One region of the Streptomyces sp. NPDC001339 genome, then DNA from elsewhere that is predicted to be linked to it. Evidence: riboswitches for the same ligand, from Rfam matches in the RefSeq annotation. Region 1 holds a riboswitch; each other region holds the start of a gene.

Evidence for each region. A riboswitch is a leader RNA that binds a small molecule or an ion and turns the genes downstream of it on or off. The one in region 1 is predicted to bind thiamine pyrophosphate.
Region 2: another riboswitch for thiamine pyrophosphate. It lies ahead of thiC (phosphomethylpyrimidine synthase ThiC); the one in region 1 lies ahead of thiO (glycine oxidase ThiO).
Region 3: another riboswitch for thiamine pyrophosphate. It lies ahead of ACFY12_RS00435 (thiamine ABC transporter substrate binding subunit); the one in region 1 lies ahead of thiO (glycine oxidase ThiO).

What each region holds. Positions count from the first base shown of each region.
Region 1 covers NZ_JBIAWT010000007.1:317,984-328,461, reverse strand. The annotation lists gene ACFY12_RS22370 (hypothetical protein) at 1-109, opposite strand, end outside; gene metF (methylenetetrahydrofolate reductase [NAD(P)H]) at 156-1,073, opposite strand; gene thiE (thiamine phosphate synthase) at 1,308-1,958, opposite strand; gene ACFY12_RS22355 (Rv2175c family DNA-binding protein) at 2,081-2,446, opposite strand; gene ACFY12_RS22350 (NAD(P)/FAD-dependent oxidoreductase) at 2,616-3,866, opposite strand; TPP riboswitch at 4,150-4,262, shown strand; gene thiO (glycine oxidase ThiO) at 4,356-5,576, shown strand; gene thiS (sulfur carrier protein ThiS) at 5,573-5,803, shown strand; gene ACFY12_RS22335 (thiazole synthase) at 5,813-6,697, shown strand; gene pknB (Stk1 family PASTA domain-containing Ser/Thr kinase) at 6,797-8,815, shown strand; gene ACFY12_RS22325 (deoxyribonuclease IV) at 9,078-9,977, shown strand; gene ACFY12_RS22320 (sulfite oxidase-like oxidoreductase) at 10,057-10,478, opposite strand, start outside.
Region 2 covers NZ_JBIAWT010000004.1:500,097-510,574, reverse strand. The annotation lists gene hisC (histidinol-phosphate transaminase) at 1-468, opposite strand, end outside; gene ACFY12_RS14480 (LacI family DNA-binding transcriptional regulator) at 886-1,986, shown strand; gene ACFY12_RS14475 (metallophosphoesterase) at 2,294-3,418, shown strand; gene ACFY12_RS14470 (hypothetical protein) at 3,644-4,546, shown strand; gene ACFY12_RS14465 (hypothetical protein) at 4,594-5,136, opposite strand; gene thiC (phosphomethylpyrimidine synthase ThiC) at 5,210-7,006, opposite strand; TPP riboswitch at 7,001-7,157, opposite strand; gene ACFY12_RS14455 (YibE/F family protein) at 7,205-8,596, shown strand; gene ACFY12_RS14450 (SsgA family sporulation/cell division regulator) at 8,752-9,174, opposite strand; gene ACFY12_RS14445 (DUF5326 family protein) at 9,943-10,167, opposite strand; gene ACFY12_RS14440 (cupin domain-containing protein) at 10,401-10,478, opposite strand, start outside.
Region 3 covers NZ_JBIAWT010000001.1:106,139-116,616, reverse strand. The annotation lists gene rpsB (30S ribosomal protein S2) at 82-957, shown strand; gene tsf (translation elongation factor Ts) at 1,064-1,900, shown strand; gene pyrH (UMP kinase) at 2,063-2,830, shown strand; gene frr (ribosome recycling factor) at 3,002-3,559, shown strand; gene ACFY12_RS00445 (phosphatidate cytidylyltransferase) at 3,559-4,722, shown strand; gene rlmN (23S rRNA (adenine(2503)-C(2))-methyltransferase RlmN) at 4,896-6,008, shown strand; TPP riboswitch at 6,056-6,187, shown strand; gene ACFY12_RS00435 (thiamine ABC transporter substrate binding subunit) at 6,306-7,382, shown strand; gene ACFY12_RS00430 (ABC transporter permease) at 7,457-9,106, shown strand; gene ACFY12_RS00425 (ABC transporter ATP-binding protein) at 9,107-10,237, shown strand; gene ACFY12_RS00420 (hypothetical protein) at 10,242-10,478, opposite strand, start outside.

The sequences.
Region 1 (10,478 bases):
TGAAGGCGAGCAGCCGCCAGCGCAGCCGGGCCTTGTACTGGAGCAGTACCTCCCCCAGCAGCCACAGGGCGACCAGGCCGAACGCGATATAGAGGATCGTCCAGCCCATATCCGCCCCTACTTCCGCGCTTCCGCCGCTCGCCGGCCAACCGTGATCAGGACCGCTGATGCAGGCCCAGATTCTTGTAGATCTCCAGGGTCGCCGTGGAGTGGTTCAGGGTAATGAAGTGCAACCCGGGAACGTCCTCGGCCATCAAACGCGCACACAGTTCTGTGGCGTACTCGATACCAATGGAGCGTACCGCCGCCGGATCGTCCTTGACGGCGAGGATCCGCTCGGCCAGCTCGGGCGGGAATGCGGCGTTGCTGAGCTGCGCGAACCGCTCGATCTGGCGCACGTTGGTGACCGGCATGATCTCCGGAATGATCGGTGTCGGGCAACCCGCGGCCCGGACCCGGTCCCGCAGCCGGAAGTAGTCCTCCGGGTAGAAGAACATCTGGGTGATCGCGAAGTCCGCACCGGCCCGGCACTTGTTGACGAAGTGGGCCACATCGGTGTCCCAGTCCGTCGAGCGCGGGTGCATCTCGGGGAAGGCGGCGACCCCGACGCAGAAGTCACCGGACTCCTTGATCAGCTCGACCAGGTCGGCGGCGTAGCCGAGGCCTTCGGGGTGTTTGACCCATTCGCCCATGGGGTCGCCGGGCGGGTCGCCGCGCAGCGCGAGCATATTGCGGATCCCGGCGTCGGCGTACTGGCCGATGATGTTGCGCAGTTCCGCTGTGGAGTGGTTGACCGCGGTCAGATGGGCGACCGGGGTGAGGGTGGTGTCGGTGGCGATGCGCTCGGTGGCGCGTACCGTGCCGTCACGGGAGGTGCCGCCGGCGCCGTACGTCACGGAGACGAAGGTCGGCGCGACGGCCTCGATCCGGCGAATGGCGTTCCACAGGGTCCGCTCACCCTTCTCGGTCTTCGGGGCGGCGAACTCGAATGAGTAGGACTGCTTGCCTGAGGCGAGCAGTTCGCGCACCGTGTGCGCGCGATCAGTCCTGGTGGAAGCTGTACCTAGGGCCATACCGGCAGGTTAACCAGCGGCCGGACACACACCAACCGTGTTCGACGTAATGCCTGGTTGGTCCGTTTCCCGTCCACGGATTGGACACCCCCCGGCACACGGGCCCGTCACCAGGCCAAACCCCTCTTCAGGGGCAGACGGCCATGCGGTGCGGCTGGCGCAGACGGCCATGCAGTGCGGCACGGTTCGGTGCAATACCGGGCGCAGTGCGGTACTAGGCATTACTAGGCGTTACTAGGCGTTCCAGGTGCGGATGCGCCGGGACAGGGCGGCGGCCGCGGCGCCCGGGTCGTCGGCTTCGGTGAGGGCGCGGACCACCACGACGCGGCGGGCACCGGCCTCCAGCACCTCGTCCAGATTGCCGGCGTCGATACCGCCGATGGCGAACCACGGGCGTTCGGAAGCGCGCTTCGCGGCGTAGCGGACCAGGTCGAGGCCGGGAGCGTGACGGCCCGGTTTGGTGGGCGTGGGCCAGCACGGGCCGGTGCAGAAGTAGTCCACTCCGGTGGCGGCGATCGCGGCGTCCACCTCGGCCTCGGCGTGGGTGGAGCGGCCTATGAGGACGTCCGGGCCGAGGAGGGCGCGGGCGGCCGGGACCGGCAGATCGCCCTGCCCGAGGTGCAGCACATCGCTGCCGATGGCGTGGGCGACGTCCGCGCGGTCGTTCACCGCGAGCAGGGTGCCGTGCCGGCGGCAGGCGTCCGCGAACACTTCCAGGTGCCTGAGCTCCTCGCCGGCCTCCATGCCCTTGTCGCGCAGCTGGACGATGTCCACGCCCGAGGAGAGCACCGCGTCCAGGAACTCCGGGAGGTCGCCCTGGGCCGTTCGCGCGTCCGTGCAGAGGTAGAGGCGGGCGTCGGACAGGGCCTGGCGTGCGGTGGTCATCGGGTGGAGTCCCCCCAGGTCGGGGGTGTACGGACCGGGCCTTCCGGTCCGTACACCCCTCGGATGTGGTCAAGCGTGGGTGGCGGTGCGGTCGCGGTCCTGAGTGCGCCGCACCGGGCGGGTCACACGGCGAGCGCCTGGGCCCGGCGCTTCACCTCCGTGCCGCGATTCTCGCGCAGCGCCTGCGCCGGGGTCCCGGGCAGGGTCTCATCCGCGGTGAACAGCCACTCCAGCATCTCCTCGTCGGTGAAGCCGTCGTCCTTGAGGAGCGTGAGGGTACCGACGAGGCCCTTGACCACCTTGTCGTCCTTGATGAAATCGGCGGGCACATGGAGCGCCCGGTTCTCGCCGCGGCGCACCGCGATGAGCTGGCCCTCCTTGACCAGCTGCCGCACGCGGGTCACCTCGACGCCGAGCCTCTCGGCGATGTCGGGGAGGGTGAGCCAGGCGGGGACGAGTCCATCGATCTTTGCGTCAATCTCGGTCACGGGACAAGCCTGCCACCTCGCACTGACAGTCGGTAGCCGGGCATCGCCATCAGGGGCGGTGGGCACCCCGGAGAGTGACGGCACCCCGCGGCGCGCCCGCCGCTACCAGGCGGCTACCGGACGCGCCGGACGGCTGCTGAACGGCCTCCTGCGGACGGCCTCCTGACGTCTACTGAACGGCGGCCTTCAGTGGTACGGCCGCGTTCGCCGCCCGCTCCCGGTCGAGGAGCGCGCCCCGCTCGATGAGCTTGCGGCCCTGGGCGAGGTCCCGCGGCCGCCCCACCGCCAGCAGCGCGACCAACCGTCCGCCCGCCCGTCGCCCGCCACCACCCCGATCCGACTGCGCTTCGCGCAGGCCCCCTTCGCTTCGGAGCCAGAGCACCGACCAGGCGGCGGTGTCCGGGTCGCCGCGCCGGACGAGTTCGTCGGCGTCACCGTGGTGGCCCGCGTACTGCACGAACCGGCCGAACTGCTCGGACCAGAAGTACGGCACCGGGTCGTAGACCACTCCCCCGGCCTCGCCCCGGGTGAGGCTCTCGGCAACTGCCCGGGGGCCCTGCAGGGCGTTGTCCCAGTGGTGGACCAGCAGGCGGGTGCCGTAACGGGCGGACGGGAAGGAAGCGCAGTCGCCGACCGCGTAGACATCGGCCACGGAGGTGCGCAGCCGCTCGTCGGCGAGCACGGAGCCGTCCTCGGGCGAGAGCTCCACGCCGGAGCCGGCCAGCCAGGCGGTGGCGGGCCGGGCGCCGATCCCGACGACCACGGCGTCGGCGGGCAGCGTGGTGCCGTCCGCGAGGGTGACCGCCCCGGTGGTGACGGAGGCGACCCGGGCCCCGGTGCGCAGCTCGGCTCCGGCGTCCGCGTACCAGGAGGTCATCCGGTCGGCGACCTCGGCGGGCAGCGCGCCGGCCAGCGGGCGGTCGGCGGCCTCGACGACGGTGACCGCGCAGCCGGTCTCGCGTGCCGCGGTGGCGAACTCGGCGCCGATCCAGCCGGCCCCGACGACCACGATGCGGCGCCGGGCGGCGAGCACCGGCCGCAGCCGCTCGGCGTCGTCGAGGGTGCGGAGCAGGTGGACGCCGGGCAGGCCCGCGCTGCCGGGCAGGGCGATCGGTTCGGCGCCGGTCGCGATCACCGCGTGGTCGTAGCGGACCGGGCCCTCGGTCGTCTCGACCCGGTGGTCGTCCGGCACCAGGGCGGTCACCCGGCAGCCGAGGCGGAGGTCGATGCCGAGCCCTGCGAAGTCCACGTCGAACGCGGAGCCGTCGGCCTTGCCCAGCAGCACCGACTTGGACAGCGGGGGCCGGTCGTAGGGCTGGTGGGGCTCGTCGCCGAACAGGGTGATCGCACCGCGCCAGCCCTGTTCGCGCAGGGCGACCGCGGTCTGCACACCCGCGATTCCGGCGCCGACGATCACCACCCGCGGCGGCTGGTCCGGGGACGGAGAGGACACGCTCCGCCCACTGCTCCGCTCGCCGCCCTGCCCGCTGCTCTGGTCGCTGTGTTGCTCGCTGCTCTGCTCGCTCACCCGATCACTCTAGGCCGGTGCGCCGAGCCGCTCACGTGGCACACAAGGAGATCTCTGACACACCGTCACTCTCCGTGTGCGGGGCGCGGAACCGTACCCCGCACGCCGGGGCGCCAGCACGCGCACCCGTACGTCGCCTTACGGCGCCTCGCACCCCCGTACTAGGGTGACGGGCACACGCACTCGCGGGAGCCCGGACGTACCGGGCTGAGAGGGAGGCTGGCCGGCCTCCGACCGTACGAACCTGATCCGGGTCATGCCGGCGAAGGGAGGGGCTGAACGCCCATGCATCCACCTGTACCTGAACCTGTACCCGTACCTGCTGTACCTGCCGTCACACCGTCTGCCGCACCCCCGCCCTCCGCTACCGGGCACCCCGATGTGCTCGTCATCGGGGGCGGCCTCATCGGCCTGGTCACCGCCTGGCGGGCGGCCGGCCGCGGACTGACCGTCGCACTGGCCGACCCCGCGCCCGGGGGCGGCGCGACCCATGTCGCGGCCGGGATGCTGGCCGCGGTCACCGAGCTCCACTACGGCGAGCAGACCCTGCTGGGCCTCAACCTCGCCTCGGCACGCCGCTACCCCCGGTTCGCCGAGGAGCTGGAGGAGGCGAGCGGGCAGCGGATCGGCTACCGGCGATGCGGCACCCTGGCCGTCGCGCTGGACGCCGACGACCGCGCCCACCTGCGCGAACTGCACGCCCTCCAGGTCCGCTCGGTCCTGGACTCGCAGTGGCTCACCGGCCGCGAGTGCCGCCGTCTGGAGCCGATGCTGGCCCCCGGCGTACGCGGCGGCCTGCGGGTCGACGGCGACCACCAGGCCGATCCGCGGCGGCTGGCGAGCGCCCTGCTGGCGGCCTGTGAGCGGGCCGGGGTGGTCTTCCACCGGAGCCCGGCCGAACGGCTGACGATCGACGGCGGCCGCGCCTCGGGCGCCCGGCTCGCCGACGGCACGCGGGTACCGGCCGGGCAGACCGTACTGGCCGCGGGGAGCCACAGCGGCCGGCTGGCCGGGGTACCCGAGGAGCTGCTGCCACCGGTGCGGCCGGTCAAGGGCCAGGTGCTGCGGCTGCGGCTGCCGGACGTGCCTCCCGGTTCCCCCGCCTTCCTGTCGCGCACCGTACGGGCCGTCGTCCGCGGCAACCCCGTCTACCTGGTGCCGAGGGAGAACGGCGAACTGGTCGTCGGGGCCACCAGCGAGGAGCTGGGCTGGGACACCACCGTCACCGCCGGCGGGGTCTACGAGCTGCTGCGGGACGCCCATGAGCTGGTCCCCGGCATCACCGAGCTGCCGCTCGTGGAGAGCTGCGCCGGGCTGCGCCCCGCCTCCCCCGACAACGCCCCGCTCCTCGGGCCGACCGAACTGCCCGGCCTCCACCTGGCCACCGGCCACTTCCGCAACGGTGTGCTGCTGACGCCGGTCACCGGTGAGGTGATGGCCGAGGTGCTGACCACCGGGAGCCTGCCCGAGGAGGCCCGTCCCTTCACCCCCGCGCGCTTCTCGCCCGCGTCCACGTCCCCCACACCCGAACCGCACGGGGGAACCCCCGTCACCGCTCCGGGGACCGAGCGCCCCCGCTTCCTGGAGGAGCAGTCCGTATGAGTCAGGGAAGTTCCCCCGCCCCCGCCCTGTCGGTGTCCGTCAACGGAGAGGCCCGGGAGATCCCCGGCGGGCTCACCCTCGACCGGCTCGTCGCGACCCTGTCCACGGCGCCCTCCGGGGTGGCCGCGGCGGTCAACGACGTCGTCGTACCGCGCACCCGGTGGTCCGCCACCCCACTCGGCGACGGCGACCGCGTCGAGGTGCTGACCGCGGTCCAGGGAGGCTGATCCACCGATATGTCCGATACGGCACTCTCCCGGGGAACGGCCTCCACGCCCTCCGGGCCCTCCGCAGCCTCCGCGCCTTCCACAGCCTCGGCGGCCTCGGCGGCCTCCGACACTCTCACCCTCGCCGACACGGTCTTCGGCTCCCGTCTGATCATGGGAACCGGTGGCGCGCCCAGCCTCGACGTCCTGGAGCGTGCGCTGATCGCCTCCGGCACGGAGCTGACGACGGTCGCCATGCGGCGGCTGGATCCGACCGTACGGGGCTCGGTGCTGTCCGTACTGGAACGGCACAAGATCCAGGTACTGCCCAACACCGCGGGCTGCTTCACGGCGGGCGAGGCGGTGCTCACCGCCCGGCTCGCCCGGGAGGCGCTCGGCACGGACTGGGTCAAGCTGGAGGTCGTCGCCGACGAGCACACCCTGCTGCCCGATCCGGTCGAGCTGCTGGACGCCGCCGAGACCCTGGTGGACGACGGTTTCACCGTCCTGCCCTATACGAACGACGATCCGGTGCTGGCCCGCAAGCTGGAGGACGTGGGCTGCGCCGCGATCATGCCGCTGGGCTCACCGATCGGCTCCGGCCTGGGCATCCGTAATCCGCACAACTTCCAGCTGATCACCGAACGGGCCGGCGTCCCGGTCATCCTGGACGCCGGCGCGGGCACCGCCTCGGACGCCGCCCTCGCCATGGAGCTCGGCTGCGCGGCGGTGATGCTGGCGTCCGCGGTGACCCGCGCGCAGGAACCGGAACTGATGGCCGCCGCGATGCGCCACGCGGTGACGGCCGGCCGCCTGGCACACCGGGCGGGGCGGATCCCCCGCCGCCATTTCGCGCTGGCGTCGTCGCCGACGGAGGGGGTGGCGGACCTCGACCCCGAGAGGCCTGCCTTTTAGCGCCTGCCTTCACGCCCGGCCGCCCTCCGCAGGCGGTGCCACCTCGGGCGCTACGGCACACCGACGACCTACGAAGAGACTCCCCTAGACTCCCCTTCCGTGGATACGACGCTCCGAGACCCCCTCGTAGGCCAGCTGCTCGACGGCCGGTACCGCGTCCAGGCGCGCATCGCCGCGGGCGGTATGGCCACGGTCTACCGGGCCGTGGACACCCGTCTCGACCGTGTGCTCGCGCTGAAGGTGATGCACCCGGACCTCGCCAAGGACGGGGCGTTCGTGGAGCGCTTCATCCGGGAGGCGAAGTCGGTCGCGCGGCTGTCGCACCCGAATGTGGTGGGCGTCTTCGACCAGGGCACGGACGGGACGTACGTCTACCTGGCGATGGAGTACGTCGCCGGCTGCACGCTCCGCGACGTACTGCGCGAGCGGGGCGCCCTGCGGCCGCGGGTCGCGCTGGACATCCTGGAGCCGATACTGGCCGCTTTGGGCGCCGCGCACCGCGCGGGGCTGGTGCACCGAGACATGAAGCCGGAGAACGTCCTGATCGGCGACGACGGCCGGGTCAAGGTCGCCGACTTCGGCCTGGTGCGCGCGGTGGACACGAACACCACCGCGACGACCGGCTCCGTCCTGGGGACGGTCTCGTATCTGGCGCCCGAGCAGCTGGAGCACGGCACCGCGGACGCCCGGGTCGACGTCTACGCCTGTGGCGTGGTGCTCTACGAGATGCTGACCGGCAGCAAGCCACATACGGGCGGCTCGGTGGCGCAGGTGCTCTACCAGCATCTGCACGAGGACGTGCTGCCGCCCTCCGGGCTGGTGCCCGGGCTCGCGCCCCAGTTGGACGCCCTGGTCGCGCTGGCCACCGCCCGTGATCCGCAGCAGCGCGCGCAGGACGCGGTGGCGCTGCTGTCCTCGGCGCGGGAGGCCCGTGCGGAGCTCACGGACGAGCAGCTGGACGTGGTACCGCCGCAGGCCAGGGAGGTGTCCGCGGGCGGCTCCGGTGCCACGGGAGCGGCGGGCCGGGGGCAGCTCCCGGGGGCGGCCGGGGACGGGTCGGAGCCCACTGACGTGATACCGCGGCAGCTGCCGCTGCCCGGGACGGACGAGGCGGAGCTGAACCGCACCAGCGTGCTGGAGGTACCGCCGGCGGAGCGGACGACCCGGCTGCGCCCGCAGCCGGGATCCCCGCCGTCCCCGGCCTCCCGGGCGGCCCTCGGCGGGCTGCTGCAGCGGCACCGGCTGGCCACGGTCATCGCCGCTGTGCTGCTGGTCCTCGGGGTGGGTACGGGTGTCTGGTACGTCAGCGCCGGGCAGTTCACGACCGTCCCGGCGGTGCTGGACATGCCGCAGGCCAAGGCCGCGAAGACACTGCGGGACGCGGGTCTGGAGGTGAGGCTCGGGCGGGACTTCAGCGCCAACGTGGAGCGCGGACATGTGATGCGTACCGAGCCGGGGACCGGTCAGCGGATCCGCGGTACGGGCACGGTGACGATCGTGATCTCCCGCGGTCCGGAGATCGTCGACGTCCCGGACCTGTCCGGCACCCCGCTCGCGGACGCCAAGCGCAGGCTGCGCGACCGCGGTCTGGTGCCGGGCACGGTGAGCCGGGAGTTCAGCGATGAGGTCGCCAAGGGGTCGGTGATCCGTACGGACCCGGTGGCGGGCAGCAAGCGGCAGCCCGATACGGCGGTGGCACTGACGGTGAGCCGGGGTTCCGCGGTCCAGGTGCCGAGTGTCATCGGCAGCGCCCGCGCGGACGCCGAGGCCACGCTCCGCGCGGCCGGCTTCGAGGTGCGGTTCGCGGACCAGCCGGTCTTCGCACCGCAGGACAAGGACACCGTGGCCCGGCAGAGCCCGGGTGCGGACGGCAGACTCGGCAAGGGCGAGACGGTCACACTGACGCTGTCGAAGGGCCCGGAGATGGTCACCGTCCCGGACGTCACCGGCAAGCACACCGAGGACGCGAAGCGGGAGCTGACCGCGCTCGGCTTCCGGGTCGAGGTGCGGAAGCCGTGGCTCTTCCCGCAGGACGAGGTCGACTGGCAGTCGGTCGAGCCCGGCCGGCAGGCACCGAAGGGCGGCACGATCACCATCAAGCTCAAGGGAGCTCTCTAGCCTCCGCCGTCACGCCGTCACGCCGTCACGCCGTCACGCCGTCACGGCATCGCGGGACTGCGGACTCCGGGACTGCGGGACTGCGGGGCTCCGGGGCTCCGGGGCTCCGGGGCTGCGAGGCTCCGGGAATACCTCCCACCCCTGCCCGGTTGTGGCCCCGCAGGGGGGCCTCGCATCCCTTAGGGGATCTGTTCGACCGCCCCCTACGGGAACCACCGGATGCCCCGGCCGCCGCCGTCCGGGCACCTGGCACCCTGGGAGGGTGAGCAGATCTCCCCTCCCCAAGGGCGCCGAGCAGCGTGCCCGTGCCCGTAATCCGGTCGGTGGCCATGTGCCGGTGGCCGGCGGTCTGGCGAAGACCGGTATTCCGTACGCCCGCGAGATGGGTGACGAGGCCGTGCAGGTCTTCGTGGCGAATCCGCGCGGCTGGGCGACGCTGCCGGGCAGCCCCGGGCAGGACGAGGCGTTCCGGGCAGCCTGCGCGGAGCAGGGGATGCCGGTGTACGTCCATGCGCCCTACCTGATCAACTTCGGCTCGCACACCGCGGAGACGGTCGACAGGTCGGTGGCCTCACTGCGCCATTCGCTGCGGCGCGGCCGGGAGATCGGCGCGCTCGGGGTGGTGGTGCACACCGGGTCGGCGACCGGCGGACGGCCCCGGGAGGTGGCGATGGCGCAGGTCAGGGAGCGGATGCGGCCGTTGCTCGACGAGCTGGAGCACCCCGATGACCCCTGGCTGCTGCTGGAGCCGACGGCGGGGCAGGGCGCCTCACTGTGCGCGCGGGCCGAGGATCTCGGGCCGTACTTCGACGCGCTGGACCGGCACCCGAAGCTCGGGGTGTGCCTCGACACCTGTCACGCGTTCGCGGCCGGGCACGACATGGCGGCGCCGGGCGGGACGAAGGCGCTGCTGGACGAACTGGTGGAGGTCACCGGCGAGGGCCGGCTGAAGCTGATCCACGCCAATGACTCCAAGGATGTGGCGGGCGCCCACAAGGACCGGCACGAGAACATCGGTGCGGGTCATATCGGTGCCGAAGCGTTCGCGGAGCTCTTCACGCACCCGGCGACGGACGGGGTGCCGCTGGTCGTGGAGACACCGGGTGGCAAGGAAGGACATGCGGCGGACGTGGCCCGCCTCAAGCAGCTGCGCGCCCGCTGAGGGGCACCGCCCCCGAGCTCCAGGCGCGGGGTCCCCGGGGCCGGTCAGGGCCCCCGGGACCGATCGGGGTCCCCGCGCCTCAGAGCTCGGGGCCCTCCCCCGGTTCCTCCTGGTAGGAGTAGCGCTGTTCGCTCCATGGGTCGCCCAGGTTGTGATAGCCGCGCTCCTCCCAGAAGCCGCGGCGGTCGGCCCGCATGTATTCGATACCGCGGACCCATTTGGGGCCCTTCCAGGCGTAGAGATGCGGGACGATCAGGCGGACCGGGAAGCCGTGCTCGGCGGTGAGCAGTTCACCGGAGCGGTGGGTGGCGAAGAGGCACTTCTCCGCGGTGAAATCCGCCAGCCGCAGATTCGAGCTGAAGCCGTATTCGGCCCACACCATGACATGGGTGGCATCGGGCGCGGGCGGTGCGAGATCCAGGATGGTCTTGGTGAGCACCCCGCCCCATTCGGCCCCCAGCATGCTGAATTTCGTCACACAGTGCATATCGGCGACGACCG
Region 2 (10,478 bases), on a different contig from region 1:
GATCAGCCGAGTCCGGTCGGTGACCGCGGCCAGCATCGCGTCCAGGTCGTGCACCTCATCGGAGGTCAGCGGGACCTGCACGGAAGCGGCGCCGGAGACCTGGGTGATGATCGGGTACGCCTCGAACGACCGCCAGGCGTAGATCACTTCGTCGCCCGGTCCGGCCGTCGACTGGACCAGCTGCTGGGCCACACCCACCGATCCGGTGCCGGTCGCCAGATGCTCCAGCGGCACCGAGAAGTGCTCCGACAGCTCCGCCATCAGGCCCGTACACGCCAGGTCCGGGTAGCGATTGAACTCACCGGCGGCGGTCACCGCGCTCTCCAGGACCCCGGGCAGCGGCGGATACGGGTTCTCGTTGGAGGACAGCTTGTAGGTGACGGCCTCACCGGCGGGCGCCGGCTTGCCCGGCTTGTAGGTGGGAATGCCGTCCAGCGCAGCACGCAGCTTCGGGGTCTTCTCGCTCACCGCTGGTCCTCCTCGAACCGTCCCGCTCATCTCCAATACTGCACACCTTATGAGGATTCCCCCGTCCGACGGCAGCCCCAGTCGTCGCCGGTGCGGGCGCCGCACCCCACCCGCGCCCGGCCGCCCACCGCCCGGGCGGCGCTGCGCACGGCCTCCGGAGCGCGCCCCCCGGATGAGTGCGCGCCGGTGGCTCGCGCCGTGGCGCGCATCCCTCGTCAAGGTGACTTGAGACCTCTTTGAGACCTGAACCTGTCGGCAGGCAGAGGCGGCGAATATCCCCCTGAACTATCCACGCGATCACCAACTTTATTGACTTCACAGGCAATTGACGCATGATCACCTTGCAGAAACGTGCCTTCCTACAGCCGTCGGCCGAGCCCCGCGAATGGCCGTATTGAGCCCTACTATCGGCTCGCCATGACAGCAGCAGGGAAGCATCAGGTGAGCCGGTCGACCGGTCGCCGACTGGGACGGGCGGGCATCCGGGACGTGGCCGCCGCAGCCGGTGTGTCGATCACGACCGTCTCCGACGCGCTCAACGGCAAGGGCCGGCTTCCGGATGCCACCCGTAGCCATGTCCGCGAGGTGGCCGACCGGCTGGGCTACCGCCCGTCCGCGGCCGCCCGCACGCTCCGTACCGGCAAGTCGGGGCTCCTCGGCCTGACCGTGACCACGTACGGGGATGAACCTTTCACCTTCACCGAGTTCGCGTACTTCGCCGAGATGGCCAGAGCCGCCACCTCCGCCGCGCTGGCCCGCGGGTACGCCCTGGTCATCCTCCCCGCGACCTCCCGCCACGACGTGTGGTCCAACGTCGCGCTGGACGGCACCGTCGTGATCGATCCCGCGGACGGCGACCCCGTCGTCACCGAACTCGTCCGGCACGGCATCCCCGTCGTCTCCGACGGCCGCCCCGGAGGCACCCTGCCGGTCACCGGCTGGGTCGACAACGACCACGAGGCCGCCGTCCTCGGCCTGCTGGACCACCTCGCCGACGCCGGCGCCCGCCGTATCGGCCTGCTCACGGGCACCACCACCGACACCTACACCCGGCTGTCGACCACCGCCTATCTGCGCTGGTGCGAGCGGGTCGGCCAGGACCCGGTGTACGAGTCCTACCCGGCACATGACCCGTGCGCGGGCGCCGTCGCCGCCGACCGGCTGCTGGCCCGCCCGGACCGGCCGGACGCCGTCTACGGGCTCTTCGACCCCAACGGCACCGATCTGCTCGCCGCCGCCCGGCGCTACGGCCTGCGGGTACCGGAGGACCTGCTGCTGGTCTGCTGCAGCGAGTCCACGGTCTACGCGAACACCGAGCCATCCATCACCACCCTGTCGCTCAAGCCGCGCCGTATCGGCACCGCCGTCGTCCAGATCCTCATCGACGCCATCGAGGGGCTCGACAACGGGCGGCCCGTCGAACAGGTGATACCGACCGATCTGATCGTGCGGACCTCATCCCAGCGGCGCTCCCCCAGGACGACCGTCAGCCCGCCGCGGGGACCCGCCGGCGACTGAGCTTGCCGTCACACCCACGGACGTCACCCACGGACGTCACCTACGGACGGGCGTACCGGCCGACGCCGGGCGCCCCCCGTCTGCCGGGAAAAAACAGGGTGATCCCGGGAGAAAACAGCCGCGAATGCCGGGCCCCGCCGTATTGATCACCCCCGGGTGCGTCACAACCCGCGACCGGCATTCCTATGATGGGCGGACGACACCGCGGACCGCCGTCGACCAGGCACGGGTCCGAGAGGTGCACGGCGGCGCGACGGTGGAGGGGTCGATGACTCAGGGGGCCAGTCAGGGACCCATGGTGTGGACCATGGCGGGACAGACTCCGGAGTCCGCTCCGCTGCCCGGAACGCCCGCCGGCACATCCGGCGGTTCTCCCATCCCGCCCGTCGGCCCTCCGCTCCACGCGCCCGCCGAGCCCCCGCCCGCGCCGCCCATGTTCCCCCAGCTCTCCACTCGGTCCGAGCAGGGCGTCCCGCAAGCACCGGCCGAGGACTACACCCCGACCGCTCGTGACCTCCCCGTCGTCGACCCGGACCGTACGGACACCCTCATCGACCGCCCGGCCGTCGTCCCGGCCCCCGAAGCGGAACCCGACTCGCACGCGGCCGACGGACCGGGCCCGCTGTACGTCGTCGGCGATGTGCACGGCTACCACGACGAGCTGCGGGAGGCACTTGCCGCCGAGGGCCTGATCGACGCCGACGGCAACTGGGCGGCGGGCAACACCCGGCTCTGGTTCCTCGGCGACTTCACCGACCGCGGCCCGGACGGTATCGGCGTGATCGACCTGGTCATGCAGCTGTCCGCGCAGGCCGCGGCGGCCGGCGGCTACTGCAAGGCCCTGATGGGCAACCACGAGCTGCTGCTGCTGGGCGCCAAGCGGTTCGGCGACACCCCGGTCCAGTCCGGTGCCGGTACCGCCTCCTTCCAGGCCGCCTGGCTCCTCAACGGCGGCCAGAAGAACGACATGGACCGTCTGGAGGACCACCACCTCCAGTGGATGGCTCGGCTGGACGCCGTGATGGAGGAGGACGGGCATCTGCTCGTGCACTCCGACACGACCGCCTACCTCGACTACGGCGATTCCATCGAGGCCGTCAACGACACCGTGCACGAGGTCCTCACCCGCAGTGATGCCGACGAAGTCTGGGATCTCTTCCGCAAGTTCACCAAGCGTTTCGCCTTCCGTAACGAGGCCTCCGGCGCCCAGGCCGTCCGCGAGCTCCTGGACACATACGGCGGCGACCGCGTCGTCCATGGCCACAGCCCGATCCCGTATCTGCTGGGCGAGGTCGGCACGGAGGACGACGAGAGCGATGGCATCACGGTCGACGGTCCGCATGTCTACGCCGATGGTCTGGCCATCGCCATGGACGGCGGCATCACCATGGCCGGAAAGCTGCTGGTCGTTCAACTGCCCGTACCCGACTGAGCGTTCCGGGGACGGGTGTGGAGGCAGGCCGGCGGGTGGCCGGTCAGGTCGGAAACGGGAGGCGGCACGGGCGGAATCCGGTCGCGGCAGTACTCAATTTCCGCAAACTCTCTGTCACCCCATGCCGGAGGCGCTCTACCATCTGTCTATCCGTAGCAGGCTCTCCTCCGTTTCCGCCCACCGCCCGGCCCATGCCGGCCGTACGGCTCTACGGAGCATCGGGGGATGCACATGAACAGCGCTCCGCACCTGCTGAACGAGGACCGCGCGGAGTTCGCGCGGCTCCTTGATGAGGCGCTGCGTACCGCCGCACACCGCCCGGACGACCCCGGCGCCATCGCCGGAAAGCACCTCACCACCGAGCAGTTGCGCACGATGGCGCTCAACGCGACCACCGCCATCGCCGCCTGCGCCACGGCCGAATACCAGCGCTTCGTACAGCTGCGCGCCGCGTCGCGCGCGCCGGTGTCCGGGCCGTCCGGCACCGGCGCGCACGGCCCGGCACCGGACGAGGGGGCCGGCGAAGGACAGGGTCCGGCCACCGGACCCCCCGTGGCCGAGGCGGAGAACACCGGTGCCGGACTGGCTGCGATGGTCGGCGTCCTCGCCCCGGTCCTCGCCGGTATCGCCGCCGTGCTCTTTCTCCTCATCGGCTACGTCCTGCGCGTGATCAGCCCCGATGGCTCCCTGGCACAGTCGCTGATCAGCGTGGGCTGGACCTTCGCGGCTTTCGCCGCCGCCGGGGCACTCGTCGCGATGGGCGGCGTGCTCGTCACGGCGCTGCGCAACGGCTCGTCCGCGCAGAGCGCCGGAGCCGATGAGCGGGGCGAGGCGCTGGACGCCGCCCGCGAGGCCTGGCGGCACGCCCTCCTGGAACGGGGTCTGCTGCCCTTCCTCCGGGAGGCCCTGGCCGAGCCGGACGGCAACCGGCCCTCCGGTTCGGACGACGACCCCGTCCGCTACGTCCCGCGCCGCACCACGGCCCCCGAGAGCCGCATCCCCACCCTCGGCTACACCCGTCCCGAATTCACCAGTCCCGACCGCGGCTCATCGGCCTCCCGCCCGCACTACTCCAGCCCCGACTTCACCAGCCCGGACCACGGCGGGACGGACCACACCCCGGAATAGCCGCCCCGGGGAGGCCGTGCCGCAATGGCGGTCGGGCGAACCACTCGTCAGGCGAGGACGTCGCCGCGCCCCGGTTCGCGGTCGACCACGGAGACCTCGATCCTGCAAAGATGAGACCTGCTGAAAGCCTCACCGAGCAGTCCGCCGGTCACCAGTCCACCGAGGATGGGAGTATCGCCGCTCTGCTGCTGGGGGCCGCCGCCGGGGCACTCGGAGACATCGCCCGTATGACGGGGCGCGCTCTTCTTGGGTTCCGGGCGGGGCGGGTCCGCGGCCCATGCGCTGGTGGTCACGCAGCCGACCGCCAGCACGGCCGTGAGCACCGCCGCAGCATGTTTCTTCGTCAGCATCATCTCTACCTTTCCCGGTCGGGACAGCACGAACAGGGCGGTTCCGCACCGCCGACGGCTCTGTACCGCCGCCGGAAGGTCTTCCACCGCGCCGCCCGCGGAGACCGCGCCGGTCCCGGATTCCGCCCTTTCGGCCCATGACGAGGCGCCCTCGCTCTCCCCTCGCCGGAGCCCTCCATGCTCGCGGCGGACGACCGGAGCGGCGTCGCCGTCCGGCATCCGGCATCCGGCATCCGGCATCCGGCATCCGCTCAGGGTGACGTACCGGCCCGTGCCTCCACCGTGAGGTCGCGGGCCAGTACGTTCGCCGGGCTCAGTTCGCCAGCGGCAGGTACACCCGGTTGCCCGAGGCCGCGAACTCCTTGGACTTCTGGAGCATGCCGTCAGCGATCTCCTCGTCCGTGGCGCCGGACTCGTCACCGCCGAACTGCTCTGTGATGCTTCTGCTGATCTTCATCGAGCAGAACTTCGGACCGCACATCGAGCAGAAGTGGGCCGTCTTCGCCGGCTCCGCGGGGAGCGTCTCGTCGTGAAAGGCCCGAGCCGTGTCCGGGTCCAGGGCCAGGTTGAACTGGTCTTCCCAGCGGAACTCGAAGCGGGCGTCGGAGAGGGCGTCGTCCCATTCCTGGGCGCCGGCGTGGCCCTTGGCCAGGTCCGCCGCATGGGCCGCGATCTTGTAGGTGATGACGCCGGTCTTGACGTCGTCGCGGTCCGGGAGGCCCAGGTGCTCCTTGGGCGTGACGTAGCAGAGCATCGCCGTGCCCCACCAGGCGATCATCGCCGCGCCGATACCGGAGGTGATGTGGTCGTAGGCGGGCGCGATGTCGGTGGTCAGCGGGCCGAGCGTATAGAACGGGGCCTCTTCGCAGATCTCCTGCTGGAGGTCGATGTTTTCTTTGATCTTGTGCATCGGGACATGGCCCGGACCCTCGATCATGGTCTGTACACCGTGCCGCTTGGCGATGGTGTTCAGCTCGCCGAGCGTCTTCAACTCCGCGAACTGCGCCTCGTCGTTGGCGTCCGCGATGGAGCCGGGGCGCAGGCCGTCACCGAGCGAGTAGGTGACGTCGTACGCGGCGAGGATCTCGCAGAGCTCCTCGAAGTGGGTGTAGAGGAAAGACTCCTTGTGGTGCGCCAGGCACCAGGCAGCCATGATCGAGCCACCGCGGGAGACGATGCCGGTCTTGCGGCGGGCGGTCAGCGGTACGTACCGCAGGAGCACACCGGCGTGCACCGTCATGTAGTCGACGCCCTGTTCGGCCTGCTCGATGACGGTGTCCTTGTAGATCTCCCAGGTCAGCTCCTCGGCCTTGCCGTCGACCTTCTCCAGCGCCTGGTAGAGGGGGACGGTACCGATCGGGACGGGGGAGTTGCGCAGCACCCACTCGCGGGTGGTGTGGATGTTGCGGCCCGTGGAGAGGTCCATGACCGTGTCGGCGCCCCAGCGCGTCGCCCACGTCATCTTCTCCACCTCCTCCTCGATGGAGGAAGTGACCGCCGAATTCCCGATGTTGGCGTTCACTTTCACCAGGAAGTTCTTGCCGATGATCATCGGCTCGATCTCCGGGTGGTTGACGTTGGCCGGCAGCACCGCACGCCCGGCCGCGATCTCCTCGCGGACGAACTCCGGCGTGACGTTCTCGCGGAGTGCGACGTACTCCATCTCCGCAGTGATCTCGCCGCGCCGCGCATAGGCGAGCTGCGTGACCACAGCGCCGTCACGGCTGCGGCGCGGCTGGCGGGGGCGGCCGGGGAAGACCGCGTCGAGGTTCTTGAGCCCGCCGCGCGGTGAGGTGTGCTTGAGGCCGTCATCCTCCGGCCGCATGGGGCGGCCCGGGTACTCCTCGGTGTCGCCGCGGGCGATGATCCAGTTCTCCCTCAGCGGCGCGAGGCCACGCCGGACATCGGTTTCGATGGCGGGGTCGGTGTACGGCCCGGACGTGTCGTAGAGCGTCACGTCCTTGCCGTTGGTGAGGTGCACCCGCCGGACCGGGACCCTGAGATCCGGCCGCGATCCGGAGACATAGCCCTTGTGCCAGCCGATCCGCGGCTCGTTGCTGTCGCCGGCACCGTTGTCGTGTGTGGGCGTGCGTGCATCCTGCAGAGTCATAAAGACCCAACTCCCTACGCCGGCATTACCCGGTAACAGGTTCGGCGGTCGACGCAGCGGCTCCCATCCGTCGACGTTTCACGTGAAACATCGCTGGGATGGCGGTCAGCGCCCTCTCAGCCCGGTGCTCCGAGCTCCCGCGATTGCAAAGGTGCCACCACGGTAGCGGCCGCTGCGGCGGGGTGAACAGGGGGCCCCATGAAGTCTTGCGATGATCTCGCCGTGAGCCCTCACGAGTCGCACCACCACTCCGTCCCGCATTCCCACACACACGGGCACGGCCCGGCCACCCCTGTTTCCCGGCATCTGCGCAAGGTCATCGCGGCGGTGCTGATCCCGTTCGCGGCCGCGGTGGCGGTCGGACTGGTCGTGCTCTGGCCGGGCGGTGCACCGCCGCACAAACCGTCCGGCGTCGGCTTCGACCAACCGACGGAGCAGGCCAGGGTCGTCAAGGTGGTGGAGGTGAACTGCGCGGACGTCCACGCACAGCAGCCGTCCGAGCCGTCAGCGCCGCCCGGGCAGCACCCACCTGCCGGGCGAGCAGCCGAGGGCAAGCCCTGCCAGCAGGCGACGATCAAGGTCACCACGGGAGAGAACGCCGGACGGACCTTCCAGACGGTGGTGACGCCGGACGCCCTGCGGCGCTATACGACCGGGCAGGAGGTGGTGGTGGCGTACTCGCCCAAAGCGCCGAAGGAGCTGCAGTACTCGGTCACCGATGTCGACCGGACCCTTCCGATGTGGGTGCTGGCGGCGATCTTCGCTCTCGCGGTCGTGATCGTCGGCCGGCTGCGCGGAGTGCTCGCACTGGTGGCGCTGGCGGCCAGCTTCCTCGTGCTGACGCTGTTCATCCTCCCGGCGATCCTGCAGGGCTCCAATCCGCTGCTGGTGGCGGTCGTCGGGGGCAGCGCGATCATGCTGATCGCGCTGTACATGTGCCATGGGCTGACGGCCCGTACGTCGGTGGCGGTGCTCGGCACCCTGGCCTCGCTGCTGCTGATCGGGCTGCTCGGCTCGGTGTTCATCAACTGGGCACTGCTGACCGGCGAAACGGACGACACGACCAGCCTGGTACACGGCCTGTACCCGAACCTCGAGATCCGCGGCCTGCTGCTGGCGGGGATCATCATCGGGTCACTGGGCGTGCTCGACGATGTGACGGTGACCCAGACCGCCGCGGTGTGGGAGCTGATGGAGGCGGATCCGTCGGCCGGGCGGCGGGCGCTGTACGGAGCGGCGATGCGGATCGGCCGGGACCATATCGCGTCCGTGGTCAATACCCTTGTCCTGGCCTATGCGGGGGCCGCGCTGCCGTTGCTTTTGCTGTTCTCGATCGCACAGAGCAGCGTCGGTACCGTCGCCTCGAGTGAGGTGGTCGCGGAGGAGATCGTCCGCACGCTCGTGGGCAGCATCGGCCTGGTCGCCTCCGTCCCCCTGACGACGCTGCTGGCGACCCTGGTCGTCTCGGCGGACCGCAAGCGGCTTGGCGCGCCGGACGCGTCGGGAGGTACGGGAGCGGGGCCGGAGGCGAGAGCGGCGGGTGGCCGGTCGCGGCGGCGGGGCGGGCGCGGCCGACGGCGCAAGAGGTGAGGCGTACGGACCCCACAGCAGACGGCGGAAGTACCCGGGTACGGGGCATGACGGGCGTACCCGGGTAGGTCAAGCACGACCGGCGCACCCGGGGCGGCCCAAGAGGGAGCGGTGCGGCAGGAGGCGGGGTCAGCCGGCGGGGTCAGCCGGCGGGGTCAGCCGGCGGGTGCCTCTGTGAGGATCCGGTCGAGGACGGCCTCGAGCATGTCGCAGACCTCCTCCTTGCCCAGCGGTACGAGCCGGTCCGTGCGGTCCAGGAACGCCACCAGCGGCGCCGCGCTGACCCGGAACAGGGCGCGCTCGATGCCCACTTGAAGGCTGATGAGGACATCGCTGAGGTGCTCGGGGGAGGCCGGTTCGACGCGCACATCGCCCTCACCAGACGGCCGACTCAGCCCGTCGAGGAGCAGCTCACGTCCGAACGCCCAGGTCACTGGCGCATCGCCGGGCAGATCGAAGGTGAGCCGGACCGCGTACGGATCGGCGCTGTCGAAGTCCAGCTGCACCGGAATCCGGAACGCGAGCTCATCCGAGACGACGAAGCTCATGATCACTTCTGCCTGAACTGTGTCGGTCATCTACTACTGCCCCGCACTCGATCGGAGATGGCCGGGAAACATCCCCCATAGCCCTGTGGACGCCATCGTCTGCCACAGGCAGAAAGATCACAAGGAGTGAGTTTTCAGATACTGATAGAGAAGCCGAGCGTCGTTAGTATCACCTCCGTCATTTTGCGTAGTCACTCCGTAACGGATCGCAATCGGTGCAGTTCATGGGCGCGAAGGGGTACCGTCGACGTCGCGGCCGCCGCCCCGACCTGGAGGGGGACCGCCGAACACGCCGTTCCCCAGGGCATATTCCTGATACTCGACGGCCACCTGACCGCGACGGACCGTATCCACGCGGTGCAGCAGATCCCCCGCGCTACGCGTGGAGATGGGTGCCATGGACTGGATGGCGCGCCGCGCGCGACGCTCCTCTTCCTTGATGCCTCGTCAATCCGCGCGACCAGACACTGCCCGATCGCATGAGCGTGCGCCGCGGTACGAAAGTCGGCCTGCTTCTCCACCGACGGCCGCTCCGGCTCATCGGTGACCGCCCAGGGAGCACCGATGCGCAGCCATCGCCTCGAGCTGCTGGCTCCAGCAGCCGGAGTGCCACCACCCCGGCCGATCACGGTGGGGCAAGAGGCGGCTTCACCATTCGCCGTTGCCAACGCCCGCCGCTCCGCACTTCGGTTCCGCCGTTCGGAACACGGCGGCCGGAACCCGGAGGAGCCAACCCGCCATGTGCACGCGTCGGCGAGCGTGGACGGCGCCGTGGGGCAGGCCGGTCGCCCCGGTCGCCTACCAGTCGCTCTTCGACGAGGACGACGACGAGCCGGTGACCCTGCGGACGAGGTAGACGACTCCGGCGATCAGGGCCGCGGCAATCAGGATCTTGAACAACAGACCGATCAGGATGCCGAACACGGTGGCGAGCACTCCGCCGAAGACCACGAGCAGGATGACGGGCACCACGACCCAGGTGACCCACCACGGAAGCCCTGCGATTATCCCCTTACCAGCCACTGCTCTGCCCTGCTTTCTGTGTGTCGCGCTGTCTGTGCCGGTATCCGTACCGCGCTGTCTGTCGCCGGCGCTCTCTGTCGCGCCGATGGCGGCCGTTCCACGCGGCGCCGCTGACGCCTCGCCGCCTCCGGCTCTCCCATCACCCACGATGCTAGGGCGCGGAAGAGCGCCATGGGGGCTTCGCAACCCTGGCCCTACCCTGACTCTTCCCCTACGGGTTGCGGCCCCGCCCCTTAGCTCTCAGGAGGAGAGAAGACCACCATCACCCGCAGGTCCTCGCTGATGTGATGGAACTTGTGCGGGACTCCGGC
Region 3 (10,478 bases), on a different contig from region 1:
CATCCCCGGCAGGCGCGTCGGGGCGTCAGGCACCGCGGCCGGCCGGCCGCAGTGGAACCGAGAACAACGAGGAGTACGGCCATGGCCGTCGTCACGATGCGGGAGCTGCTGGAGAGCGGCGTCCACTTCGGGCACCAGACCCGCCGCTGGAACCCGAAGATGAAGCGCTTCATCTTCACCGAGCGCAACGGCATCTACATCATCGACCTGCTCCAGTCGCTGTCGTACATCGACCGCGCCTACGAGTTCGTCAAGGAGACCGTCGCCCACGGCGGCTCCGTCATGTTCGTCGGCACGAAGAAGCAGGCCCAGGAGGCCATCGCCGAGCAGGCCACCCGCGTGGGCATGCCCTACGTGAACCAGCGCTGGCTCGGCGGCATGCTGACCAACTTCTCGACCGTCTACAAGCGCCTGCAGCGCCTGAAGGAGCTCGAGCAGATCGACTTCGAGGATGTGGCCGCCTCCGGCCTCACCAAGAAGGAGCTCCTGGTCCTCTCCCGCGAGAAGGCCAAGCTGGAGAAGACCCTGGGCGGTATCCGCGAGATGCAGAAGGTGCCCAGCGCCGTCTGGATCGTGGACACCAAGAAGGAGCACATTGCCGTCGGTGAGGCGCGCAAGCTCAACATCCCGGTCGTCGCGATCCTCGACACCAACTGCGACCCGGACGAGGTCGACTACAAGATCCCGGGCAACGACGACGCGATCCGCTCCGTCACCCTGCTCACCCGCGTGATCGCCGACGCCGTCGCCGAGGGCCTCATCGCCCGCTCCGGCGCCGCCACCGGCGACCAGAAGCCCGGCGACAAGGCTGCCGCCGAGCCGCTGGCCGAGTGGGAGCGCGACCTGCTCGAGGGCGAGAAGAAGGCCGACGCCGAGGCCCCCAAGGCCGAGGAGAAGCCCGCTGAGGCCGAGGCCGAGGCCGAGGCCGAGAAGCCGGCTGACGCCGAGCAGGCCTGACCTCAGGACCGGTTGACGACGGCGGGGGAGGGCGCGACGAGCGCCACCCCCGCCGTCCACCCGTAGATCTTTCGACTTCGAGAATTCGGGAAGAGAAGCACAGAACATGGCGAACTACACCGCCGCTGACGTCAAGAAGCTCCGCGAGCTCACCGGCGCCGGCATGCTGGACTGCAAGAAGGCGCTGGACGAGGCCGAGGGCAACGTCGAGAAGGCCGTCGAGCTGCTGCGCATCAAGGGCCAGAAGGGCGTCGCCAAGCGCGAGAGCCGCACCGCCGAGAACGGTGCCGTCGTCTCCGTCATCGCCGACGACAACTCCGCCGGCGTGCTCGTCGAGCTGAAGTGCGAGACGGACTTCGTCGCCAAGGGCGAGAAGTTCCAGGCCGTCGCCAACGCGCTGGCCGCGCACACCGCCGCGACCCGTCCCGCCGACCTGGAGGCGCTGCTCGCCTCCGAGATCGAGGCCGGCAAGACCGTCCAGGCGTACGTGGACGAGGCCAACGCCACCCTCGGCGAGAAGATCGTCCTGAACCGCTTCGCGCAGTTCGCCGACGGTTTCGTCGCGGCGTACATGCACCGCACCATGCCCGACCTTCCGCCGCAGGTCGGCGTCCTGGTCGAGCTGGACAAGGAGAACGCCGAGGTCGCGAAGGACATCGCGCAGCACATCGCCGCGTTCGGTCCGAAGTTCCTGTCCGAGGACGAGGTCCCGGCCGACGTCCTCGAGAACGAGCGCCGGGTCGCCGAGGCCACCGCGAAGGAGGAGGGCAAGCCCGAGGCTGCCCTTCCGAAGATCATCGAGGGCCGGGTCAAGGGCTTCCTCAAGGAGAACACGCTGCTGGCGCAGCCGTTCGCCAAGGACAACAAGAAGACCGTCCAGAAGGTTCTGGACGAAGCCGGTGTCACGCTGAAGCGCTTCTCGCGCATCCGCGTCGGCGCCTGAGCCTGCCGCGAAGGCAGCGAATGACCTACGACCCCGCTAGGGTCGTACGCAGTCGGCCGCTCAACGGCCGGCCGCAGATGTGACGAGGAGGCCATTGCCGCACAGGGATCTGGACCAGACCCACGGCAATGGCCTTCTTCGTATGTGCACGAGGAGAGCTCAATGAATCACGGTGACGACGCGCACACGGACCACGCCGGTACCGGCGGCGGTCGGCGCTTCCTGCTGAAGCTGTCGGGCGAGGCGTTCGCCGGCGGCGGCGGACTGGGCGTCGACCCCGACGTCGTGCACGCGATGGCGCGGGAGATCGCCGCCGTGGTGCGCGACGGCTACCAGATCGCCATCGTGATCGGCGGCGGCAACTTCTTCCGCGGCGCCGAGCTCCAGCAGCGCGGCATGGACCGTGCCCGGTCCGACTACATGGGCATGCTCGGTACGGTCATGAACTGTCTGGCCCTCCAGGACTTCCTGGAGAAGGAGGGCATCGACTCCCGCGTCCAGACGGCGATCACCATGGGACAGGTCGCGGAGCCGTACATTCCGCTGCGCGCGGTGCGCCACCTGGAGAAGGGCCGGGTCGTCATCTTCGGGGCCGGTATGGGCATGCCGTACTTCTCCACCGACACCACCGCCGCCCAGCGCGCCCTGGAGATCGACGCCGAGGCCATGCTGATGGGCAAGAACGGCGTGGACGGGGTCTACGACTCCGACCCCAAGAAGAACCCGGACGCGGTCAAGTTCGACGCTCTCGAATACGGCGAGGTCATCACCCGCGACCTGAAGGTCGCCGATGCCACCGCCATCACCCTGTGCCGGGACAACAAGCTCCCGATCCTCGTCTTCGAACTGCTCGCCGAGGGCAACATCGCGCGTGCGGTGAAGGGTGAGAAGATCGGCACGCTCGTCAGCGATCAGAGCACCCGGGCCTGACGGCCCCAACTGCCGTGATTCCGTACGGGCATCGGCCCGTACGGGCGGCAGCCCCGGCCGGGGGATGACCTCGGCAGGGGATGGACAACGGCCTGCCGGTCGGACACCGTGCAGGTACACGCGCGGCAGGGGCGAGGCTCTGCTTCTTACCGAAAAGACCAGGAGCAAGTGGTGATCGAAGAGATCCTCCTCGAGGCCGAGGAGAAGATGGAGAAGGCCGTCGTGGTCGCCAAGGAGGACTTCGCCGCGATTCGCACCGGACGTGCGCACCCGGCGATGTTCAACAAGATCGTGGCGGACTACTACGGCGCGATGACGCCGATCAACCAGCTGGCATCGTTCTCGGTTCCGGAACCGCGGATGGCCGTGGTGACGCCGTTCGACAAGAGCGCGCTGCGCAACATCGAGCAGGCGATCCGCGACTCCGACCTCGGCGTCAACCCGAGCAACGACGGCAGCATCATCCGCGTGAACTTCCCCGAGCTCACCGAGGAGCGCCGCCGGGAGTTCATCAAGGTGGCCAAGAACAAGGCCGAGGACTCGAAGGTCTCGATCCGCAGCATCCGCCGCAAGGCCAAGGACGCCCTCGACAAGCTCGTCAAGGACAAGGAGTCCGGCGAGGACGAGGTCCGCCGGGCCGAGAAGGAGCTCGACGACACCACCGCGAAGTACGTCGCGCAGGTCGACGAGCTGCTCAAGCACAAGGAATCCGAGCTCCTCGAGGTCTGATGAACAAGTCATCCTGGGGGGCCTCGGCCGGTGCCGGTCGATGGGGACCGCCCGACCATGGACCGGCCTCCTCGCTTCGCGGGGTGGCGCCGCCCGCCTCGGCGGGTCCCGTGCACGACTGGGGCGGTGCGGCGCAGACTCGGCCCATGCCCATCGTGCCCGAGCCAGGCGGACACCAGGACGACGACCGGGAACATCGGGACATCCGGGATGACCGGGACCGCCCGGACGACCGGGGGGCTGCTCGACGGAGCGGCCCCCTGTTCCGCGATGAAGAGCCGCAGGAGCCCATGCCCACCTCTTTCCCCGGGTCCGACCGTCCGGCGGACGCAGCGAAGCCCCAGAAGAAGAGCGCGGGCCGCAATCTGCGGGCCGCGATAGGGGTCGGTGTCGGGCTCGGCGTGGTCATCCTCGCCTCGCTCTTCGTCTACAAGCCCGTCTTCATCGGCGTGATCGCGATCGCCGTCGTCGTCGGGCTGTGGGAGCTGACCTCGCGGCTGGCGGAGCGCAAGGACATCCGGGTTCCGCTGGTGCCGCTCGCGGTCGGCGGCACCGCCATGGTGATCGCCGGATATGTACGCGGCGCCGAGGGCGCCTGGGTGGCGATGGCGCTCACCGCACTCGCCGTCCTGGTGTGGCGGATGACCGAGGCCCCGGAGAACTATCTGCGGGACGTCACCGCCGGCGTCTTCTCGGCGTTCTACGTGCCGTTCCTGGCGACCTTCGTGGCGATGATGCTGGCCGCCGACGACGGGCCGTGGCGGGTGTTCATGTTCCTGCTGCTGACGGTCGTCAGCGACACCGGCGCGTACGCGGTCGGCTGGCGGTTCGGCAAGCACAAGCTCGCGCCGCGGATCAGCCCCGGCAAGACCCGCGAGGGGCTCGTCGGCGCGGTGCTCTTCGCGATGGCCGTCGGCGCGCCGTGCATGGAGTTCCTGATCACCGATGGCGCGTGGTGGCAGGGTCTGCTGCTCGGCCTCGCGGTCGCGACCAGCGCCACCCTCGGCGATCTCGGCGAATCCATGATCAAGCGCGATCTGGGCATCAAGGACATGGGCACCCTGCTGCCCGGCCATGGCGGGATCATGGACAGGCTGGATTCCCTGCTGCCGACGGCCCCGGTGGTGTGGCTGTTGTTTGTGATCTTCGTGGGGGCGGGCTGAACGGCCCCAGGTACCCTGGAAGGGCCCGTCGCCGTCGGCAGCGGGCCCTTTTCCGGCCCCGCCACCGCGCGGACGGCCCTGACCTGCGAGATCTCCGGGTTCCGGCATCGCCCTGCCCCCGGCTCCGCGACAGCGGAGATCATCCGCCCCCGTCGCAACGAGGAGTTCCGCCCATGGCACCGCCCGAACCCGGTGTGCTGACGTTCGTCGCCCCGCGCGGCGCCAAGAAGCCCCCTCGGCACCTCGCCGACCTCAGCCCCGCCGAACGCCGCGAGGCGGTGGCCGCGATCGGCGAGAAGCCGTTCCGCGCCAAGCAGCTCTCGCAGCACTACTTCGCCCGTTACGCACACGACCCGGCGCAGTGGACCGACATCCCGGCGGCGGCGCGCGAAAAGCTGGCGAGCGAACTGCTGCCGGACCTGATGAGCGTCGTACGCCACATCTCGTGCGACGACGACACCACCCGCAAGACCCTGTGGAAGCTGCACGACGGCACGCTCGTCGAGTCGGTGCTGATGCGCTACCCGGACCGGGTCACCATGTGCATCTCCTCGCAGGCCGGCTGCGGTATGAACTGCCCGTTCTGCGCCACAGGGCAGGCGGGGCTGGACCGCAACCTGTCCACCGCGGAGATCGTCCACCAGATCGTCGACGGGATGCGAGCGCTGCGCGACGGCGAGGTGCCGGGCGGTCCGGCGCGGCTGTCCAACATCGTCTTCATGGGGATGGGCGAGCCGCTCGCCAACTACAACAGGGTCGTCGGCGCGATCCGGCGGCTCACCGACCCCGAACCGGACGGACTGGGACTGTCCCAGCGGGGCATCACGGTCTCCACGGTCGGCCTCGTCCCGGCGATGCGACGGTTCGCGGACGAGGGCTTCAAGTGCCGGCTCGCGGTCTCGCTGCACGCACCGGACGACGAACTGCGCGACACCCTCGTGCCCGTCAACACGCGCTGGAAAGTGCGCGAGGTACTGGACGCGGCCTGGGAGTACGCCGAGAAGTCCGGGCGGCGCATCTCGGTCGAGTACGCCCTGATCCGGGACATCAACGACCAGGCGTGGCGCGGTGACCTGCTGGGACGGCTGCTCAAGGGCAACCGCGTCCATGTGAACCTCATTCCGCTGAACCCCACCCCGGGGTCGAAGTGGACCGCCTCGCGCCCCGAGGACGAGCGGGCGTTCGTGCGGGCCATCGAGGCGCACGGGGTGCCGGTGACCGTCCGTGACACCCGTGGTCAGGAGATCGACGGCGCCTGCGGGCAGCTGGCCGCCTCGGAGCGCTGACCACCCGCTGGTACGGTGTGGTCGAACACACGCACATTCCGAAACGCACATTCCGACAGGGGAGCGCCACAGCGCTGAGAGTGCGGAAGCGTCGTAGAGTCGTCGTAGCCCTACGGTGCCCGCAGACCCTTGAACCTCGCCCGGGTCATTCCGGGTAGGAAGTTCGGTCGTCAACTCATGCTGTTGCGCCCTGCCCGGAGTCCCCTCCGTATCCGTACGTCCCCGGGCGTACGGATGCCGTGAGCCGCGGACACCAGGCGGGGCCGCGTCTCTTCCTGGCCAGCCAGGAGGACATCAGTGAGCACCACCAGCAGGATCACCGCGACAGCCGTCGCCGCCGCGGTCGGTATGACCGCGCTCGCCGGATGCGGCGGCACGGGCGGGGAGAGCACGAACGCCAAGACCGTCACCCTCGTCAGCCATGACTCGTTCAATGCCTCCAAGTCCGTCCTCGCCGCCTTCGAGAAGGAGAGCGGCTACAAGGTGAAGGTCCTCAAGGGCGGCGACGCCGGCAAGGCCGTCAACCAGGCGATCCTGACCAAGGGGAACCCGCAGGGCGACGTCCTCTTCGGTATCGACAACACCCTCCTCTCCCGTGGTCTGAGCGCCGGCCTGTTCACCCCCTACAAAGCCAAGGGGCTGGACGACGTCCCCGAAGCGCTGCGGCTCGACCAGGACCAGAACCGCGTCACCCCCCTCGACTACGGCGACATCTGCGTCAACTACGACCGCGAGTACTTCACCCGGCACGGCATCGCGCCGCCGAAGAGCTTCGACGATCTCCTCAAGCCGCAGTACAAGGGGCTGCTCGTCACCGAGAACGCCGCGACCTCCTCACCGGGTCTCGCCTTCCAGCTCGCCACCGTCGCCGCCTATGGCAACGACGGCTGGCCGGACTACTGGAAGAAGCTCAGGGCCAACGGCGTCGAGGTCGTCGACGGCTGGGAGCAGGCCTACAACGAGCGGTTCTCGGGCTCCGCCGCCGGCAAGGGCAAGGGCGACAAGCCCCTGGTCGTCTCCTACGCCTCCAGCCCGCCCGTCGAGGTCCTCGGCAAGAAGCCCGCACCCAAGGAGTCCCCCGTCGGCGTCGCGACCGGCACCTGCTTCCGGCAGATCGAGTTCGGCGGGCTCCTGCGGGGCGCGAAGAACGAGAAGGGCGGCAAGGCGCTGCTGGACTTCCTCCTGAGCCGGCGGTTCCAGGAGGACGTGCCGCTCCAGATGTTCGTCAACCCGGCACGCCGGGACGCCAAGGTGCCGGAGCTGTTCACCAGGTACGGCGCGACGATCGACAAGCCGATGACCCTGGCCCCCGAGACGATCACCAAGAACCGTGAACGGTGGATCAAGCAGTGGTCCTCGCTCGTACTGAAGTGACGGAAACAACGGAAGCAACGGAAGCAACGGACGTAGCCGCCCCCCGGCGCCGGGGGGCCCTGCGGACCACGGCGGTGCGGCTCGGCCTGATGGCGGTGCCGCTCGCGTTCTTCGCGCTGTTCTTCGGCTATCCGGTCGGCGCGATCGTCGGACGGGGGCTCAAGGACGGCGGGCAGTGGCAGCTCGGCCGGTTCGGGGCGGTGCTCGGCGACCCGGACATCGCGCATGTGCTGTGGTTCACCTTCTGGCAGGCCGCCGCCTCGACCGCGCTGACCCTGCTGATCGCCCTGCCCGGCGCGTATGTCTTCGCCCGCTTCGACTTCCCCGGCAAACAGCTGCTGCGGGCGGTCGTGGCGGTCCCGTTCGTGCTGCCGACCGTCGTCGTCGGTTCCGCCTTCCTGGCGCTGGCCGGGCGGGGCGGACTCCTCGACGACCTGTGGGGCGTGCGCCTGGACACCTCGGTATGGGCGATCCTGCTGGCGCACGTCTTCTTCAACTACGCGGTGGTGGTACGCACCGTCGGCGGGCTGTGGGCGCAGCTCGACCCACGGCAGGAAGAGGCCGCGCGGGTGCTGGGCGCCGGATGGTTCACGGCCTGGCGGCGGGTGACCCTGCCCGCCCTGGGACCGGCCGTCGCCGCCGCCGCCCTGATGGTCTTCCTCTTCACCTTCACCTCCTTCGGGGTGGTGCAGATCCTCGGCGGCCCCGCCTTCTCCACACTCGAGGTGGAGATCTACCGGCAGACCGCGGACTTCCTGGACCTGCCGGCCGCCGCGGTCCTCACCCTGATCCAGTTCGCGGCGGTACTGGGCGTACTGGCGCTGCACGCCTGGACCGTGCGCCGCAGGGAATCCGCGCTGCGGCTGGTCGACGCCGCACGGACCGCGCACCGGCCGCGCGGCCGCGGCCAGTGGGCGCTGCTGTGGGGGACGCTCCTGGTCATCGCCCTGCTGCTGATCGCGCCGCTGGCCGTGCTCGTGGAACGGTCGTTCGCCGGCCCGGACGGCCACAGCGCGGTCTTCTACACCTCACTCGGCTCCGCCGCGAACTCCGACAGCACCTTCGCCGTCGCCCCCCTGGACGCCGTCGGGAACTCCCTCGCCTACGGGGCGGCCGCCACCGCGATCGCGCTGGTGGTGGGCGGACTGGCCGCCGCCGCGCTGACCGTCCGCACCCGCCCGGACGGGGGAGCGGCCGGCCGGCTCGTCCGCGGCTTCGACGCCCTGCTGATGCTGCCCCTCGGCGTCTCCGCGGTCACCGTCGGCTTCGGCTTCCTGATCACCCTCGACGAGCCGCCGCTGGACCTGCGCGCCTCGTGGTGGCTGGTCCCGCTCGCCCAGGCGCTGGTGGGGGTGCCCTTCGTGGTCCGGACGATGCTGCCGGTCCTGCGGGCCGTCGACGGGCGGCTGCGCGAGGCCGCCGCCGTACTCGGCGCCTCGCCGTGGCGGGTGTGGCGCGAGGTGGATCTGCCGATCGTGCGCCGGGCCGTGCTGATCGCGGCCGGTTTCGCCTTCGCCGTCTCGCTCGGCGAGTTCGGCGCGACGGTCTTCCTCGCCCGGCCCGACCGTCCGACACTCCCCGTGGCCGTGGCACGGCTGCTCGGGCGGGCCGGCGAGCTCAACTACGGCCAGGCGATGGCCCTTTCGACCCTCTTGATGGTGGTGTGCGCCGGCGCCCTGCTGGCTCTGGAGCGCGCCCGTACTCACCACTCCGGGGAGTTCTAGATGACGGCACAGAACGGCACCACGGCACGAGACGGCACCGCCGCGCAGGCCGGCACCGCGGCACAGGCCGGCACCACGCCGCAGGACGGCACCACCGCGCGGGAGCTGCTGCGGCTGGGCGGGGTGACCGTCCGCTTCGGCACGTCCGGGCGTCCCGCGCTGGACGCGGTGGACCTGGACGTCGCCGCACAGGAGATCGTGTGCGTCCTGGGGCCGTCCGGCAGCGGCAAGTCCACCCTGCTGAGAGTGGTGGCCGGTCTCCAGCAGGCCGATGCCGGACGGGTGTTGCTGGCGGGCCGGGACCAGTCGGCGGTGCCCGCGCACCGGCGCGGCGTCGGCCTGATGTTCCAGGACCACCAGCTCTTCCCGCAGCACGACGTCGCGGGCAATGTCGCCTTCGGGCTGCGGATGCGGCGCTCCTCGCGCGCCGAACGGGCGCGTACGGTCGCCGAGCTGCTGGACCTCGTCGGGCTGCCGGGTGCCCAACGCCGCGCCGTGGCCTCCCTGTCCGGCGGCGAACAGCAGCGGGTCGCCCTGGCCCGCGCCCTCGCCCCCCGCCCCCGTCTGCTGATGCTGGACGAACCGCTCGGCCAGCTCGACCGCGGCCTGCGGGAACGGCTCGTCGTCGAACTCCGGCGGCTCTTCCGGGAGTTGGGTACGACCGTGCTCGCCGTCACCCACGACCAGGGCGAGGCCTTCGCGCTCGCCGACCGGGTCGTGGTGATGAAGGACGGCCGGATCGCCCAGACCGGCACCCCGCTGGAGGTCTGGCAACGGCCGGCCACCGAGTTCGTCGCCCGCTTCCTCGGCTTCGACAATGTCGTCGAGGCGACGGTACGGGGCGAGGCCGCCGCCACTCCCTGGGGCACGGTACCGGTCCCGGGCGGCACCCCGGACGGGTCGTGCCGCCTGCTCGTCCGGCCGGCCGGGGTGCGTCTCACGCCCCCCGCCGAGGGCCTGCCCGGTACGGTCACGGCCCGCACCTTCCGTGGCACGCACGTCACCCTGCTGCTCCAGCCGGACAGCGGGCCGCAGCTGGAAGCGGCCTGCGCTTTGCGGGACGCCCCGGAGGTGGGGGAGCGGACGGGCATCGCCTTCACCGCCGAGGACGTCGTGGTGCTGGAGGCCTAGGGCCCTAGCGTCCCGTGTGCAGGGGCTGGGCGGCCGTCGCCTGCGCCCCGCCGGACTCGGGCGCTTCGGACTCCGGCGCTTCGGGTGATGCGTCCGCCTCCGGCCCCGGCTCCGGTTCGCCGAACCAGGCGACCGCGACCGCCCCGGCCACCGCCACCACGAAGCCCAGGACCGCGACCCAGGCGAAGCCCGGCCGGGACGCGTCACCGAGCCACAGCACCCCGAGCATGCCGGGGACCAC